3 regions of the Allobosea sp. FW305-C-101 genome follow, and region 1 is predicted to be linked to each of the others. Evidence: riboswitches for the same ligand, from Rfam matches in the RefSeq annotation. Region 1 holds a riboswitch; each other region holds the start of a gene.

Region 1 (5,160 bases):
CCGCGATCTCGGCTGGCAGGGCCGCTCCGAGCGCCGCGATGGCGAGAATCGCACGATCTTCGAGCGGCCGGACGGCACGCGCATCGTCACCGTCACGGACGAGGAGGGCCGGCTGATCCGCCGCACCCGCATCGACCGCGACAACCGCGAGGTGATCATCATCGACAACACGCTGCGGGATCGTCCGGGGCGCTTTGCCGACGATGTCGTCGTGCTGCCGCCGCCGCCGCTGCCGATCCCGCGCGAGCGCTATATCGTCGATGCGGACCAGGCCGACGAGGACTTGATCTACGAGACGATCACCGCGCCGCCGATCGCCGCGATCCCGCGCCGCTACACGCTGGACGAGGTCCGCTACTCGCCGGACCTGCGTGCCCGCATGCGCAGCGTCGACATCGACACGATCAATTTCGACTCCGGCTCGTGGCAGGTCGGAGGCGATCAGGGTCGCCGTCTGGCGGTGATCGCGGATTCAGTGAAGCGCGCCTTGCAGCGCTCGCCCAACGAGGTCTTCCTCGTCGAGGGGCACACCGACGCCGTCGGCGCCGATGTCGACAATCTCTCGCTCTCCGATCGCCGCGCGCAGTCGGTCGCGGAGATTCTGACGCGCGACTTCCAGATCCCGCCGGAGAACCTGACGACCCAGGGCTATGGCGAGCAGTACCTGAAGGTGAACACGCAGGAGGCCGCGCGCGAGAACCGGCGCGTCACGCTCCGGCGCATCACCCCGCTGCTCAGCGGCCAGAACCAGTAACGATCGGGTCGGGCCGCTTTTCAGGCAGCCCCACTCTTCGGCAGGCGCAGGGAACACCCGTTCCCTGCGCCTGTTTCGTTTCCGGAGGATGACCGAAGGAAGATGCCGCCATGAGGAAATTTGTTCTGGTTCTCGCGGGAGTGCTCGTTGCGGGCATACCCATCGCAGCCTCGGTGCAGGCGCAGACCAGCCCGCCTCCGCCCACGCAGCGGGCTCCCGGCGTTCCGCCGGCTCCACGATCCAGCGAAGCCGCTCGTCCTCCGGCGCCCGACACCCTCGCACCTCGCGACGAGAAGCGCGGCAGCGGCGGGGAGAGGGCGCAGGTCCGGCCCGAGCGCGATCCGCCGATGCCGAAGCCGGTGCCCTCGATCATCGCACCTCGAACGACCGGGTTGAGGATTTGGTAGGGTTGCCGGGATAGCGTGCCCGCCATGAGCGACGCCATCTCCCTCGCCACCAGCATCGTCACGATGCAGGCCGCCTCGACGCAGCAGGCGCTGTCTGTCGAGATGCTCAAGCAGAATGCGCAGGCCGAGCAGGGTCTCGTCGCCATGCTTCAGCAGAGCGTCGAGCAGACGCAAGCCGCGCTGCCGGCCGGACAGGGCACGCTGGTCGACCGCACCGCCTGAGGTTGCTGATTTCCAACGGAGCCGCCGCGTCATCCCGGACAAGCTGCGGAGCAGCGCCGATCCGGGATCCATCATAAGGCGCTGCGTTCTACGATGGATCCCGGGGCAAGCCCGGGATGACGTCGCGGTTTCGAGGAAGCCAGAGCCTTCTTCACGACCCGATCGCTTATTTGCACAGCCCGTTGCCAAGCGGCGGCGCTGCGCCTAACCTCGTCTGCGTTCCGAGGGGTGCCCGCAAGGGCTGAGACGGCTTTCGAAGCTGAACCCATCGAACCTGATCCGGGTCATACCGGCGGAGGGACTGGAACGCGGTGCAGCCTTGGCCTGCACCCGCATCACAGCGCTTGAACCGCTTCGACGCCGGATCTCCTGACCTGTACCAAGGAGGAGATCCCCCATGAATGCCCACACCAAACCTCAGAAGAACACTATCAAGACTGCGCCGCAGAGCGTGACGACGGGGCCGATCATCGGCTCGCGCAAGATCTATGTCGCGGCGCCCGAGCATCCCGAGATGCGCGTGCCCTTCCGCGAGGTCGTGCTGACGACCGATGCCGAGCCGCCGGTGCGCCTCTACGACCCCTCCGGCCCCTTCACCGAGACCGATGCGAAGATCGATCTCAATGCCGGCCTTATCCAGCCGCGCCGCGCCTGGCTCGACGCGCGCGGCTTCGAGCAGGTCGTGGGGCGCGCCGTTACCGCAGCCGATAACGGCAACATCTCGGCCGAGCAGCTCGTGCCCGCCTGCCCGGCGCAGCGCCCGATCCTGCAAGCCAAGCCCGGCCAGCTGACGACGCAGTACGAGTTCGCCAGGGCCGGCATCGTCACGCCCGAGATGATCTATGTCGCGCATCGCGAGAATCTCGGCCGTGCCGCCATGCTGGAAGGGGCGCGGGAGCGCCATGCCGATGGCGAGAGCTTCGGGGCGAGCGTGCCGGAATTCGTCACGCCGGAATTCGTCCGCGACGAGATCGCGCGCGGCCGCGCCATCATCCCCGCCAATATCAACCATCCCGAGCTGGAGCCGATGGCGATCGGCCGCAATTTCCTGGTCAAGATCAACGCCAATATCGGCAATTCGGCCGTCACCTCCGGCGCTGCCGAGGAGGTCGAGAAGCTGGTCTGGGCGATCCGCTGGGGCGCCGACACGGTGATGGACCTCTCCACCGGCCGCAACATCCACAATATCCGCTCCTGGATCCTCAGAAATTCGCCCGTGCCGATCGGCACCGTGCCGATCTATCAGGCGCTGGAGAAGGTCGGCGGCGATCCGATCAAGCTCGACTGGGAGGTGTTCAAGGACACGCTGATCGAGCAGGCCGAGCAGGGCGTCGACTATTTCACCATCCATGCCGGCGTGAGGCTGCCCTATGTTCCGCTGACGGCATCGCGCGTCACCGGCATCGTCTCGCGTGGCGGCTCGATCATGGCGCGCTGGTGCCTTGCGCATCACCGCGAGAGCTTCCTCTACGAGCGCTTCGACGAGATCTGCGAGATCATGCGCCGCTACGACGTCTCGTTCTCGCTGGGCGACGGCCTGCGCCCGGGCTCGATCGCCGACGCCAATGACCGGGCCCAGTTCGCCGAGCTGGAGACGCTGGGGGAACTCACCAACATCGCCTGGGAAAAAGGCTGTCAGGTCATGATCGAGGGCCCCGGCCATGTGCCGATGCACAAGATCAAGGAGAACATGGACAAGCAATTGCATGAATGCGGCGAGGCGCCCTTCTATACGCTCGGACCGCTGACCACCGACATCGCGCCGGGCTATGACCACATCACCTCCGGCATCGGGGCCGCGATGATCGGCTGGTATGGCTGCGCCATGCTCTGCTACGTCACGCCGAAGGAGCACCTGGGCCTCCCCAACCGCGACGACGTCAAGACCGGCGTCATCACCTACCGCATCGCCGCCCACGCCGCCGATCTCGCCAAGGGCCATCCGGCCGCGAAGATCCGTGACGATGCGCTCTCGCGCGCCCGTTTCGACTTCCGCTGGGAGGACCAGTTCAACCTGGCGCTCGATCCCGATACGGCGCGGGAGTTCCATGACGAGACCCTGCCGAAGGACGCCCACAAGGTCGCGCATTTCTGCTCGATGTGCGGGCCGAAATTCTGCTCGATGAAGATCACGCAGGATCTGCGCGCCGAGGTTCTGGCGATGAGCGACAACGAGCGTGCCAGCCTTGAAGCCATGGCGGCGGAGGGAATGGCCGCAAAATCGAAGGAATTCCTCGACAAGGGCGGGAGCATCTATCTACCTGCTGCTGAATGAGCGGTTTCAACGAGAAGCTTGACGCGGAAAGCGTCGCATCGATCCTCGCGCGGGTGGCCAGACGCCGCCCGCGCGTCCACTGCCTGACCAATACGGTGGCGCAGAACGTCACGGCCAACATGCTGCTGGCCGTTGGGGCCGTGCCCTCGATGGCTGTTCATCCCGACGAGGTCGAGGCCGTTGCGGCGGGAGCAGGCGCGATCCTGATCAATCTCGGCACGCTCAGCCTCGAAGGCGAGCGTGCCATTCCCAAGCTCGTCGCGCTCGCGCGGGAGCGCCACATCCCGCTGGTGCTCGATCCGGTCTTCGTCGAGTTGTCGCCCTTGCGTTTGCGGCTGGTCGGCGACGTGCTGGCGCTGTTCGACGTGCTGGTGCGCGGCAATGCCACGGAAATGGCGGTGTTGGAGCCGCTTTTCGCGCTCCGGCGCGACATCGTGCGCGTCACCACCGGCGCGGTCGACCGCATCGAGACGGAGGACCGCAGCCTGTCGGTCGCGCATGGCCATGAGCTGATGAGCCAAGTGACCGGGCTCGGCTGCGCATCGAGCGCGCTCGTCGCCGCCTGCCGGGCGGTTGAGCCCGATCCGGTGATCGCGGCGGCGGCGGCGCTGACCGCCTATGGCATCGCCGGAGAGATCGCGGCTGAACGTTCTGCCGGGCCCGGCAGCTTCGCGATGCATCTGGTCGATGCGCTCGCGGGGCTCGACGCGGCGGCGCTCGCGGCGCGGATGAGCTGAAGCCACTAGCCACCGCTGTCATCCCGCACGCGCAGCGGCATTTCATGCCGCAGCGCGCACGGGATGACAGCGCTCTGGTCTGCTATTGCGTCGGTGCCAGCTGCAGCGGCGCGGGCTTCGGGCGCGGCTTGGGCTTGGCGGCGGCGGGCTTGGGTTCGGTGTTAAGTCCGAGGCGGGCGCGCAGCGAGGCGGCCCGCGCCTCCGTGATCCGGGCGCCGCAGAAGCCGAACTGGCCCTCGCGCTGGAAGTCCCGGCAGATCATCTCGCGCTCGGCCGAGAAACCGGCCTGCTCGCGGGCCACCACGCGCTGCTCGACCGCGTCGGATTTCGCGGTCAGCGTGCGATAACCCTCGCGCACGGCCCGCTCGGCGCTGCCGCGCGCCTTCTCGATCTCCTTGGCCTGCCCGGCAACCACGCGCGCATCGGGCCCCCACAGCCCGCGCGGGTCGATCCGGCATTGCGCGGCCTGGACGATGCAGGGCTCCGTCGGCTCGACCACGAGGAAGGCGCCGTCGAGCACGTCGAAGACGATCGGGCAGATCGGCGCTTCCAGCTTGTAGCGGGGAACGCCGGCCGGGCGCCCGAGCGGAGTGACCGGGAGCGGCGCGTCGCCGAAGGAAACGGCGCAGGGATCGACCAGGTTGGTGCTCTGGAAGCCGTCGAGATTGAGCTTCAGGCCGTAACCCGTCGCCGTCTTCGAGAACACGGCCTCGCCATGGTGTCCATGGCGGTGCAGGGCCTTGCCGAGGATGGCGTCCTCGCCGG
Region 2 (5,160 bases), on a different contig from region 1:
GGACGACCGCCTGGAACTGGCAGATGGGCGCCCAGCTGCAATGGCTCGATGCGGCCCGCAGCGAACGGCTGATCTACAATGTCCGCACCCGTCACGGCAGGGGGCTCTATCCCGGCTTCGGCTCGGTCATCTTCGATCTCGCCAGCGGCAGCTCGCGGGACCTCGACACGCCGATCTATGTGGCGGCTCCCAATGGCCGTTACGCGCTGACCGTCGATTACGAGCGGCTCTACGTCACCCACCGCACCATCGGCTATGTCGGGCTTGCCGGCCGCCGCACCGACCTGCCGCTCTGCCCGGCCGATGACGGCATCCACCGGCTCGACATCGAGACCGGCGAGACCCGGCTGCTCGTCAGCTATGCCGATCTCAAGGCCCTGGATCAGCGCCCGTCCATGGACAAGGCGATCCACTGGGTCAGCCATATCGAGATCAACCCGTTCTCCAGCCGCATCCTCTTCCTGCATCGCTGGACCGAGCGCGTCGAGGACGAGACCTGCTTCCTCCATCGACTGATCACGATGGACCCCGACGGCGGCAATATCCGGCTGCTGGAATGCTCGGACCACCCGCTGCCGCAATTGCAGGATGATTTCGACCCGGGCGCGGTCGGCACCTTCGATTACGAGAAGTCCGAGTACCAGATTTCCCATCCGCTCTGGCGCGACGACGGCCACATCATCGTCTGGGGGCCGCATGCCGGCTCGATCCACTACCATCTCTACGCCGATGCGGAGCCGGTCGGCGTGTCCGTCATCGGCCGGGGCGTGCTGACCGAGAACGGTCACATGACCTATTCGCCGGTCGACCAGCGCTGGCTCCTGACCGACACCTACCCCGACCCCGCCAGCAACGAGCGGATTCTGATCCTCTACGACATCGCCAGGGGCGTCCGTCACGACATCGGCAGCTTCTACACCGATCCCGCGCTGACCAAGGAGAACCGTTGCGATCTCCATCCGCGCTGGAGCCAGGACGGCCGCCGCGTCTGCATCGATTCGATGCACGAGCATGAGCGGCAGATGTACGTGATCGACGTCTCGTCGATCGTCAGTTCTTAGCGAGGGAGGATCATCGACATGAAGACGATGCTATCGACTTGCCTGGGTGCTGCCGCAACGTGCCGCTGATCGTTCAGTTCTTCATCTGGTTTTTCGTCATGCCGGAGGTCTTGCCCACGACGGTCGGCGACTGGATCAAGAGCATCACGCCGAGCACCCAGGTCTTCGTCGTCTCCGTGCTGGCGCTCGGCTTCTTCACCGGCGCGCGCATCTGCGAGCAGGTCCGCGCCGGGCTCGCCGCCCTGCCGCCCGGCCAGCTCCGGGCCGCGCAGGCACTCGGTTTCCGGCTGGTCCCGGCATTCCGCCACGTGCTGCTGCCGCAATGCTTCCGGCGCATCCTGCCGCCGCTGACCTCCGAGTTTCTGATCATCTCGAAGAATTCCGCGGTCGCTTCGACGATCGGGCTGCTCGAACTCAGCGGCCAGGCGCGGCAGCTCGTCGATTTCACCGCGCAACCCTATGAATCCTTCATCGTGGTGACGCTCGCCTATATGGCGCTGAACGTCGCCATCCTGCGCCTGATGGAAGGGGTCCAGCGGCGCATCCGGCTTCCGGGCATGATGGGGGCCTGAGATGTTGGCGCTCGACTGGGACAGTATCTTGGCCGCCAGGGGGCGTGATCGGCGCGGGTGTCTTGGTCACGCTGCAAGTCACGTTGGTCGCCATTGCCGGCGTCATCGTCGGCGGCACCGGGCTCGCGATCCTCGCCGTTTCCGGCAACAAGGCCCTGCAGCTTTTCGCCAGGGTCTATGTCGCGCTCTTCCAGGCCGTGCCGTTTGTGACAGGGCGGCGGCCTGACCGCGCAGCGAGCCCCATCGACATGGCATCGGTATTTCCGCGCGCTCACCGACTGTGGCAATTCCGTCGAAACGGGCGAAGTCACGATCATCCGTGGCCTTTCAGGCCCGGTATCCCCAGCTTGAGAAGCCACGCCAACGCACTCGCTGGACAGGTGCGGTTCATGCCGCTGCCGAAAGGCTGAGGAGATTCGCGAGCGCTGCGCAAAAGCGCTCGCGCTTCTTTTGCGAGATCGCTTTCGTGCCCAATCCAAGCGATTGGAAAATCGAAGGAAAAAGTGGCGGAGACGGAGGGATTCGAACCCTCGATACCCTTGTGGGGTATGCTCATTTAGCAAACGAGTGCCTTCAGCCTCTCGGCCACGTCTCCGGCGAGAGGCTCTATGCCCGATTGCCGAGGCGTTTGACAAGTCTCGCCGGCAATTTCCTTTGCGCAGCCTGTGCATGTGTCCAAGCCAACCCCAGAGCACTCCCGTGTGAAGGGAGTGCTCTGGGGACCCCCGCAGCAACCAGCACAGCACACAGTCGAGCCCTGCGTCGGCTTGCCTTGCTCCTCCGCTGGCCAGCCACTAGATTGAACCTGTCCGTTGGGGTGCCGAAAGGCTGAGAGGCGTGTTCCGCGCCAACCCATCGTACCTGATCCGGGTAATGCCGGCGAAGGGAACGGTCTTCGGCTCGCAGATGTCTTGCTCGTGCCCCAGGCCGCTGCCTTTCCGGGAGCAGGGAAGAGCATGACGGCGCAACGCCTTCAGTCGGGCCTGAATGTCGCGGTGGTCGGCGCCGGCGTCGTCGGTTTAGCCTGCGCGACGGAACTGCTGGCGCGCGGCGTACAGGTAACCATCCATGAGCGCGGCCCGCGCGTCGGCGCCGAGGCTTGCTCCTGGTATGCCGGGGGCATGCTCGCGCCCTGGTGCGAGGGCGAGAGTGCCGAGGAACCGGTGATCCGGCTTGGTCAGCAGGCGGCCGATTGGTGGGAGCGCTATGCCGGCGGTGTCGTGCGCAATGGCACGCTTGTTGTGGCGCCCAGTCGCGATCGTTCGGAGCTGCGTCGTTTCGGGCAGCGCACCATCCAGTTCGAGGAGATCGACGGCGAAGCCATCGCCGGGCTGGAGCCCGATCTCGCCGGGCTTTTTTCGCGCGGGCTGTTCTTCGCGGGCGAAGGGCATCTCGACCCCCGTAGAGCCATCTTTGTGCTCGCCGAGCGTCTTGTCGCGAACGGTGCCGTCATTCAATTCGACAGCGCCGCGGAGCCGGCCGATCTCGATGCCGATATCGTGCTCGATTGCCGGGGATTGGCGGCCCGCGACGTCCTGCCGGATCTACGCGGGGTCAAAGGCGAGATGCTGCTGCTGCGCAGCGACGATATCAGCCTGTCGCGGCCGGTCCGGCTGCTCCATCCGCGCATCCCGCTCTACATCGTCCCGCGCGGCGACGGGCTCTTCATGGTCGGCGCGACCATGATCGAGAGCGGCGAGCGCCGCCGCATCTCCGCCCGCGCCATGCTGGAACTGCTCGGCGCAGCTTATGCGCTGCATCCGGCCTTCGCTGAAGCCGAGGTGGTCGAGATCGGCACTGATGCCCGCCCGGCCTTTCCCGACAACCTGCCGCGGCTGACGCGTCGTGGTCGGGTGATCCATGTCAACGGGCTCTATCGCCACGGCTTCCTGCTCAGCCCCGCCATGGCGCGGATGGCAGCCGAGGCCGCGCTGAACCCGCAATCCACACCGGAGATGCTGCATGACCTTGCTGCTTAACGGCGCGCCTCAGACCGTTGCCGCGAAGACCTTGGCCGAGGCGCTGGCCGAGCTGGGCTTTGCCGGCCGCATCGTCGCGACCGCGCTGAATGGCGATTTCGTGCCGGCCCGCAAGCGCGCCGAGACGGCCTTAAGCGAGGGCGACCACATCGAGATCGTCGCACCGATGCAGGGAGGCTGAGATGGCGTCCTTCTATGGTTTCGAGCCAGAGAACCCGCTCTTTCTGGGCACCGCGCAATACCCGTCGCCCGCCATCCTGGCCGAGGCGGTGAAGCGCTCCGGCGCCGAGGTCGTCACCGTGTCGCTGCGCCGGGAATCCTCCGGTGGTGCCGGACAGGCCTTCTGGGCGTTGATCCGCGAGCTCGGCGTCAAGGTTCTGCCGAACACGGCCGGCTGCCACACCGTCAAGGAGGCCGTGACCACCGCTCAAATGGCGCGCGAGGTCTTCGGCACCGACTGGATCAAGCTCGAGGTGATCGGCGAGGACGACACGCTCCAGCCGGACGTAATCGCGCTGGTCGAGGCTGCCCGCATCCTCACTGACGACGGCTTCAAGGTGTTCCCGTACACGACCGAGGACCTCGTCGTCGGCGGGCGCTTGCTCGATGCCGGCTGCGAGGTCTTGATGCCCTGGGGCGCGCCGATCGGATCGGGCAGGGGGCTCAACAACCCTTATGGCCTGCGCAGCATGCGCCAGCATTTCCCGGATGTGCCCCTCGTCGTCGATGCCGGCATCGGCCTGCCCTCTCATGCCGCGCAGGCGATGGAGCTGGGCTATGACGGCATCCTGCTCAACACCGCCGTCGCCAAGGCTGGCGATCCCGCCGCGATGGCGGAAGCCTTCGCGCTTGCCATCCGCGCCGGCCGTCAGGCTTTCGCCGCGCAGCCGATCGAGGCGCGCGACATGGCCGCTCCCTCCACGCCCGTCATGGGCAAAGCCTTCCTCGCCTGAAAGATTGCTGCCGCATGAAGTTCGATCCGTTCTATCCCATCTTCGACAGCGCCGATTGGCTGGAGCGGATGCTGCCGCTCGGCGTGAAGCTGGTGCAGTTGCGCGTCAAGGATCGCCCGGAGACCGAGGTCGCGCGCGAGATAGCCCGGGCGAAGACGCTCTGTGCCGCGGCCGGTTGCGTGCTCGTCGTCAACGACTACTGGAAGCTCGCCATCGCCGAGGGCTGCGACTTCATCCATCTCGGCCAGGAGGATCTCGACGACGCCGATCTCGATGGGATCCGCAAGGCGGGCCTGAAGCTCGGCATCAGCAGCCATGACGAGCCCGAGCTGGAGCGGGCGCTGGCGGCGAAGCCCGATTATGTCGCGCTCGGCCCGGTCTATCCGACGATCCTTAAAGCAATGCGCTTCGGTCCGCAGGGACTGGAGCGGCTCGGCGAATGGAAGCGCCGCATCGGCGAGCTGCCGCTGGTCGGCATCGGCGGCATCTCGCTGGAACGGGCGCCGGGCGTCTTCGAGGCCGGCGCGGACATCGTTGCGGCTGTGACCGACATCACGCTGAACGCCAATCCCGAGGGCCGGCTAAGGGCCTGGAT
Region 3 (5,160 bases), on a different contig from region 1:
GCCGCATCCTCGATGTCGCCGTCGATATCCGGGCCGCCTCGCCAACCTTCGGCAAGCATGTCGCGGTCGAGCTTTCCGCCGAAAACTGGAAGCAATTGCTGGTTCCGGTCGGCTTCGCCCATGGCTTCGTCACGCTCGAACCGGATACCGAGGTGCTCTACAAGGTCACGGCTCCTTACGCGCCCGAGAACGATCACGGGCTCGCCTTCGACGACCCGGCGCTCGGCATCGACTGGCGGCTGCCGCTCTCCGGCCTCACCCTCTCCGACAAGGACCGCAAGCATCCTCGCCTCGCCGAGATGCTGCGCTATTTCGACTGATGACACTCCGTATCGCCGTCACCGGTTGGACCGGGCAAGTCGTCTGCGCCATGCTGGAACGTATTCCGGTCGGCGTTGAGGTCATCGCGCTGCGCCGCCCCGACCTCGATCTCGCCGTCCCGAAGACGGTCGCGCCCGCCCTGCGATCGGCCCGGCCCGACGTGATCGTCAACACCGCCGCCTATACGGCCGTGGACCAGGCCGAGAGCGAGCCGGAGCTTGCCATGCGCGTCAACGGCGAGGCGGCCGGCGAGGCGGCGCGGGCCGCGGCCGCGCTCGGCATCCCCGTGATCCAGCTCTCGACCGACTATGTCTTCGACGGCGCGCTCGACCGGCCCTATCGCGAGGACGATGCGACCGGCCCGATCTCGGCCTATGGCGCGAGCAAGCTCGCCGGCGAGCAGGCGGTCGCGGCGGCGACCGACAACCACGCCATCCTGCGCACGGCCTGGATCTACAGCCCCTTCGGCAGGAACTTCGTCAAGACGATGCTGCACCTCGCCGAGACGCGCGACGAGATCGGCGTCGTCGCCGACCAGGCTGGGTGTCCAACCAGCGCGCTCGACATCGCCGATGCGATTTTCACCGTCGCGCGCAATCTGACCGCACGGACGGACGATACTCGCTTGCGCGGCGTGTTCCACATGAGCGCGGCGGGAGAGGCCGTCTGGGCCGATGTGGCCGAGGCGATCTTCGCCGAGCGCGAGCGGCAGGGCGGCAAGCCAATCCGGGTCAAGCGCATCGCCACAGCCGATTACCCGACGCCGGCCCGGCGGCCCGCGAATTCCAGGCTCGATTGCAGCAAGCTTTCACAGGCTCATGGCGTGAGGCTGCCGGATTGGCAGGGCTCGCTCAGTGCCTGCGTCGCGCGGCTGCTTGGGGATCAAGGCAAGGAGCAGCAACGATGAAGGGCATCATCCTGGCCGGCGGCTCCGGCACGCGGCTGCATCCGATGACGCTGGCGATGTCGAAGCAGCTCCTGCCCGTCTACGACAAGCCGATGATCTACTACCCGCTCTCGACGCTGATGCTGGCCGGCATCCGTGAGGTGCTGATCATCTCGACGCCGCATGACCTGCCGAACTTCAAGCGCCTGCTCGGCGACGGTTCCGACTGGGGCATGAGCCTGACCTATGCCGAGCAGCCCCATCCCGGCGGGCTGGCGCAGGCCTATCTGATCGGCGCCGATTTCGTTGCCGGCGAACCATCAGCCCTGATCCTCGGCGACAATCTCTATTACGGCCACAGCCTGCCGGAGATGATGGCACGCGCGACGGCCCGCGCGAGCGGCGCGACCGTCTTCGCCTATCATGTCCGCGACCCCGAGCGTTACGGCGTGGTCCAGTTCGACAAAGCCGGCAAGGCGATCTCGATCGAAGAGAAGCCGAAGGCGCCGAAATCGAGCTGGGCCGTGACGGGCCTCTATTTCTACGACGCCGAAGTGGTCGAGATCGCCCGAAGCCTCAAGCCGTCGCCGCGCGGCGAGCTCGAGATCACCGATGTCAACCGGACCTATCTGGAGCGGGGCGCGCTCTCGGTCGAGTGCATGGGACGCGGCTTCGCCTGGCTCGATACCGGCACGCCCGACAGCCTTCTGGAAGCGGGCGAGTTCGTCCGCACGCTGGAAAGCCGCCAGGGGCTGCGCATCGCCTGTCCCGAGGAAATCGCCACGCGGCGAGGCTGGATTTCGGCTGCGCAGTTGACGCTGCTGGGCGAGAGGCTCGCGAAGAGCGACTACGGACAATACCTGCTGCGCATCGCGGGCGATCTCGGCGGATAGCTCACGCCGGATGCGTCGACACAGGGCTGCAATACTCTCGGGAGCATAGCAGTTCCCGGCCTCGACAACGTCAGGGCTCCATCGTCAACGCGTGGAGCTTCTCATCGACCTCGCGGCGCGATTGGCGACATCGGCGAGGCCCAGGGCGACTGCAGCCAAGGTCAGCACGAGGGCGCCGATTATGCCCAGCGGCACGCTGATATAGGGCGAGCTCCATTTGGGCGGGCCATCGTCGATAGGAGGTCGCATCGCCCAATGTGAACGAGAATGGCTATCGCATCTGGTCATTGGCGCATCCTCTTGAATTAAGGTCGATCTAGATGTGCTTCAATCGAACATTGACCACCACACGCCCAGCATTACCGGAAAGCTGATGACGCCGATATGCGTTGGTGAATCAATGGTAAACGCCTGAACCCGCTATCTTCGTCAGATGCAGCGCAACAGGGAATGTTGCGGACGCACAAACGCTGCCGTTGTCAGTGGCGCACCGGTCTGAGCCGTCTCGAAGCCAATGACGGCACTGTCATAGTCATGCCGAGCAGCTTCGCCACAGTCCGCCACCGAGATTGCCGTGGCCGCAGTTCACGGCGCCTTTTCCTATACTGCTTGACAGCAGGGCCCACCGCTCGTCATCTGCATCCGTTCCCAGGGGGGCCTCGCTAGGAGGCTGAGATTCCGCCGGCTGGGCTTTCGAGCCCGGCAACGCGGTGACCCTCCGAACCTGATCCGGATCATACCGGCGTAGGGATGCGGGACATGCGGCCGTCACAGGCCCTGATTCCAGCTTGCGCTCGTGATCCTCCAGCGATCGACGCTTCGGCTTGGCCGCGCGTCCGAACGGAGTGGGTTGAAGTGACGCAAGCCGAGATCATCGCGGCGCTATCGGCGTTCATCGCGCTTCCCGACGCGTCGGAAGCCGCGTTCGAGGCGATGGCACTCAAGGTCTTCGCCTATCAGTTTCGCAACAACGAGCCCTATAAGCGCTTCTGCCTGCAGCGCGGCCGCACGCCGCTCTCGGTGAAGCGCTGGCGCGACATCCCGGCCGTGCCGATCACCGCCTTCAAGGACCTGACGCTGAGCTGCAGCCCGCCGGAGCAAGCCGAACGCGTCTTCATGACCAGCGGCACGACGCAAGGCATCCGCGGCCGCAGCTACCACCCGACGCTCGACGTCTGGAAGCGCTCGATGCTGGTGAATTTCCGGGCGCGCTTCATGCGTGGGCGCGAGCGCATCCGCATGGGCATCCTCTTCCCGAACGAGACGGAGCTGCCGAACTCCTCGCTCGCCACCTATCTCTCGCTCGCCAAGCGCGAATGCGGCACGGCGGATTCAGAGACCTTCATCAATGCCGCCGGTCTCGATCTCGGCCGCTTGCTGGCAACGCTCGCGCAAGCCGAAGCCAGCGGCGAGCCCTATGCACTGCTCGGCGCGAGCTATTCCTTCGTGCCCGTGCTGGACGCGCTCGCAGCGAGCAACCGGCGCTTCGCCCTGCCGGAAGGCAGCCGCATTCTCGATACCGGCGGCTTCAAGGGCCAGTCGCGCGAACTGGGGCCGGACGAGTTCTATGACGGGCTCAGCGCCGCCTTCGGCGTGCCGCGTTCGGCCTGCATCAACATGTACGGGATGACCGAGCTCAGCTCGCAGCTCTATGACGACGGCAATGCCGTCTGCCCGTCGGTGAAATCCGGGCCGCACTGGATCCGCAGCCGCGTCGTCGATCCGCTGATCGGCGCGGACCTGCCCGATAGCCAGCGCGGCGTGATCGTCCATCACGACCTCGCCCATTTCAACTGCGTCGCGGCGATCCTGACCGAGGATGCCGGCGAGATCGTGCCGGGTGGTTTCAAGCTGCTCGGCCGGGTCGATGGCGAGGCCTCGAAGGGCTGTTCGGTCGCGGTCGCCGAATTCCTCGCAGCGGCGCGAGGCTGATCGCCGTGATCGAGCATGCGGGCCATCTGCCGGGCCTGAACCGCGAGGCGTTGCGCTGGCGCGAGGTCAGTCACAGCGCCTGGGGCGAGAGCGCCACCATCGCGCTGCCGGAGCTCGACGAGGCGCAGGCCGCAGCGCTCTGCACGCATGTGCGCGACAACGCCCGCGCCAAGCTGAAGCGGATGGAGACGGCGCGCATCGTCACCGCGATCGATGCCGCCATCGCGCGCCTGCTCGACCGCAGCCACCCGCTGCGGCGCAAGGCCGAGCACCTGCTGCCGATCGTCACCGGCTATGATCGTGAGACGGTCCGGCTCGGCCTCACCGGCTATCTCAAGACCTTCCGGCGCCCGCAGCTCCTGCGTTTCCTGGCCGAGGACTTCGCCAATCCCGGCCTGCTCGACGGTTTCCAGCCGACGCCCAAGGGCGGTTATCTGCGCGCCCATGGCCCGGAGCTGCTGCTGCATGTCTGGGCGGGTAATGTGCCGGCGCTCTCGCTCTGGAGCCTGATCTGCGGCCTGCTGGTCAAGGCGGGCAATATCGGCAAGCTCGCCTCGGTTGAGCCGCTGACGGCGGGCTGGTTCGCGAGCCTTCTCGCCGAGATCGACCCCGAGATCGGCGAATGCCTCGCCATCACCTGGTGGAAGGGCGGCGAAGCGGCGGCCGAACCGATCTTCCTGCATGCGGCCGACACCGTCATGGCCTATGGCGGCAACGAGACGCTGACGGCGCTGCGCGCCAAGCTGCCGATCACCACCCGCTTCCTGCCGCATGGCCACAAGATCGGCTTCGGCGTGATCGCGCGCGAAGCGCTCGATTCGCGTAAGGCCCCTGCCCTGGCCCGGCTCGCGGCCCTTGATGTCGTGCGCTATGAGCAGCAGGGCTGCTACTCGCCGCAGATGCTGTTCGTCGAGCGCGGCGGTCGCGTCGAACCAGCCGAGTTCGCCCGTTACGTCGCGCAGGAACTGGCCGCCCTCGCCTCCCGCCATCCGCGCCGAGTTCTCTCGCAAGGCGAAGCCGCTTCGATCGCGGCTTGGCGCGGTGCGCAGGAGACGCGCGCGATGGATGGAGCCGCCGAGCTTCTCGGCGAGCCATCCGATCCCTGGAGCGTCGTCCATGTCGAGGCGC

Evidence for each region. Region 1 has a riboswitch for thiamine pyrophosphate ahead of thiC (phosphomethylpyrimidine synthase ThiC). Riboswitches for the same ligand answer to the same signal wherever they lie in the genome.
Region 2: it holds a riboswitch for thiamine pyrophosphate, as region 1 does, so the genes downstream of both, thiO (glycine oxidase ThiO) here and thiC (phosphomethylpyrimidine synthase ThiC) in region 1, are expected to answer to the same signal.
Region 3: it holds a riboswitch for thiamine pyrophosphate, as region 1 does, so the genes downstream of both, AC3WMA_RS07295 (LuxE/PaaK family acyltransferase) here and thiC (phosphomethylpyrimidine synthase ThiC) in region 1, are expected to answer to the same signal.

The regions. Positions count from the first base shown of each region.
Region 1 is NZ_JBYSYT010000004.1:289,682-294,841, reverse strand. It holds gene AC3WMA_RS18910 (OmpA family protein) at 1-754, shown strand, start outside; gene AC3WMA_RS18905 (hypothetical protein) at 1,186-1,383, shown strand; TPP riboswitch at 1,598-1,702, shown strand; gene thiC (phosphomethylpyrimidine synthase ThiC) at 1,781-3,658, shown strand; gene AC3WMA_RS18895 (hydroxyethylthiazole kinase) at 3,655-4,395, shown strand; gene AC3WMA_RS18890 (hypothetical protein) at 4,478-5,160, opposite strand, start outside.
Region 2 is NZ_JBYSYT010000001.1:538,573-543,732, reverse strand. It holds gene AC3WMA_RS02565 (hypothetical protein) at 1-1,061, shown strand, start outside; gene AC3WMA_RS02560 (amino acid ABC transporter permease) at 1,121-1,633, shown strand; gene AC3WMA_RS02555 (hypothetical protein) at 1,696-2,043, shown strand; tRNA gene AC3WMA_RS02550 (tRNA-Ser) at 2,138-2,228, opposite strand; TPP riboswitch at 2,437-2,538, shown strand; gene thiO (glycine oxidase ThiO) at 2,617-3,612, shown strand; gene thiS (sulfur carrier protein ThiS) at 3,596-3,793, shown strand; gene AC3WMA_RS02535 (thiazole synthase) at 3,795-4,565, shown strand; gene AC3WMA_RS02530 (thiamine phosphate synthase) at 4,580-5,160, shown strand, end outside.
Region 3 is NZ_JBYSYT010000001.1:1,543,078-1,548,237, forward strand. It holds gene rfbC (dTDP-4-dehydrorhamnose 3,5-epimerase) at 1-320, shown strand, start outside; gene rfbD (dTDP-4-dehydrorhamnose reductase) at 320-1,228, shown strand; gene rfbA (glucose-1-phosphate thymidylyltransferase RfbA) at 1,225-2,100, shown strand; TPP riboswitch at 2,741-2,869, shown strand; gene AC3WMA_RS07295 (LuxE/PaaK family acyltransferase) at 2,956-4,032, shown strand; gene AC3WMA_RS07300 (acyl-CoA reductase) at 4,038-5,160, shown strand, end outside.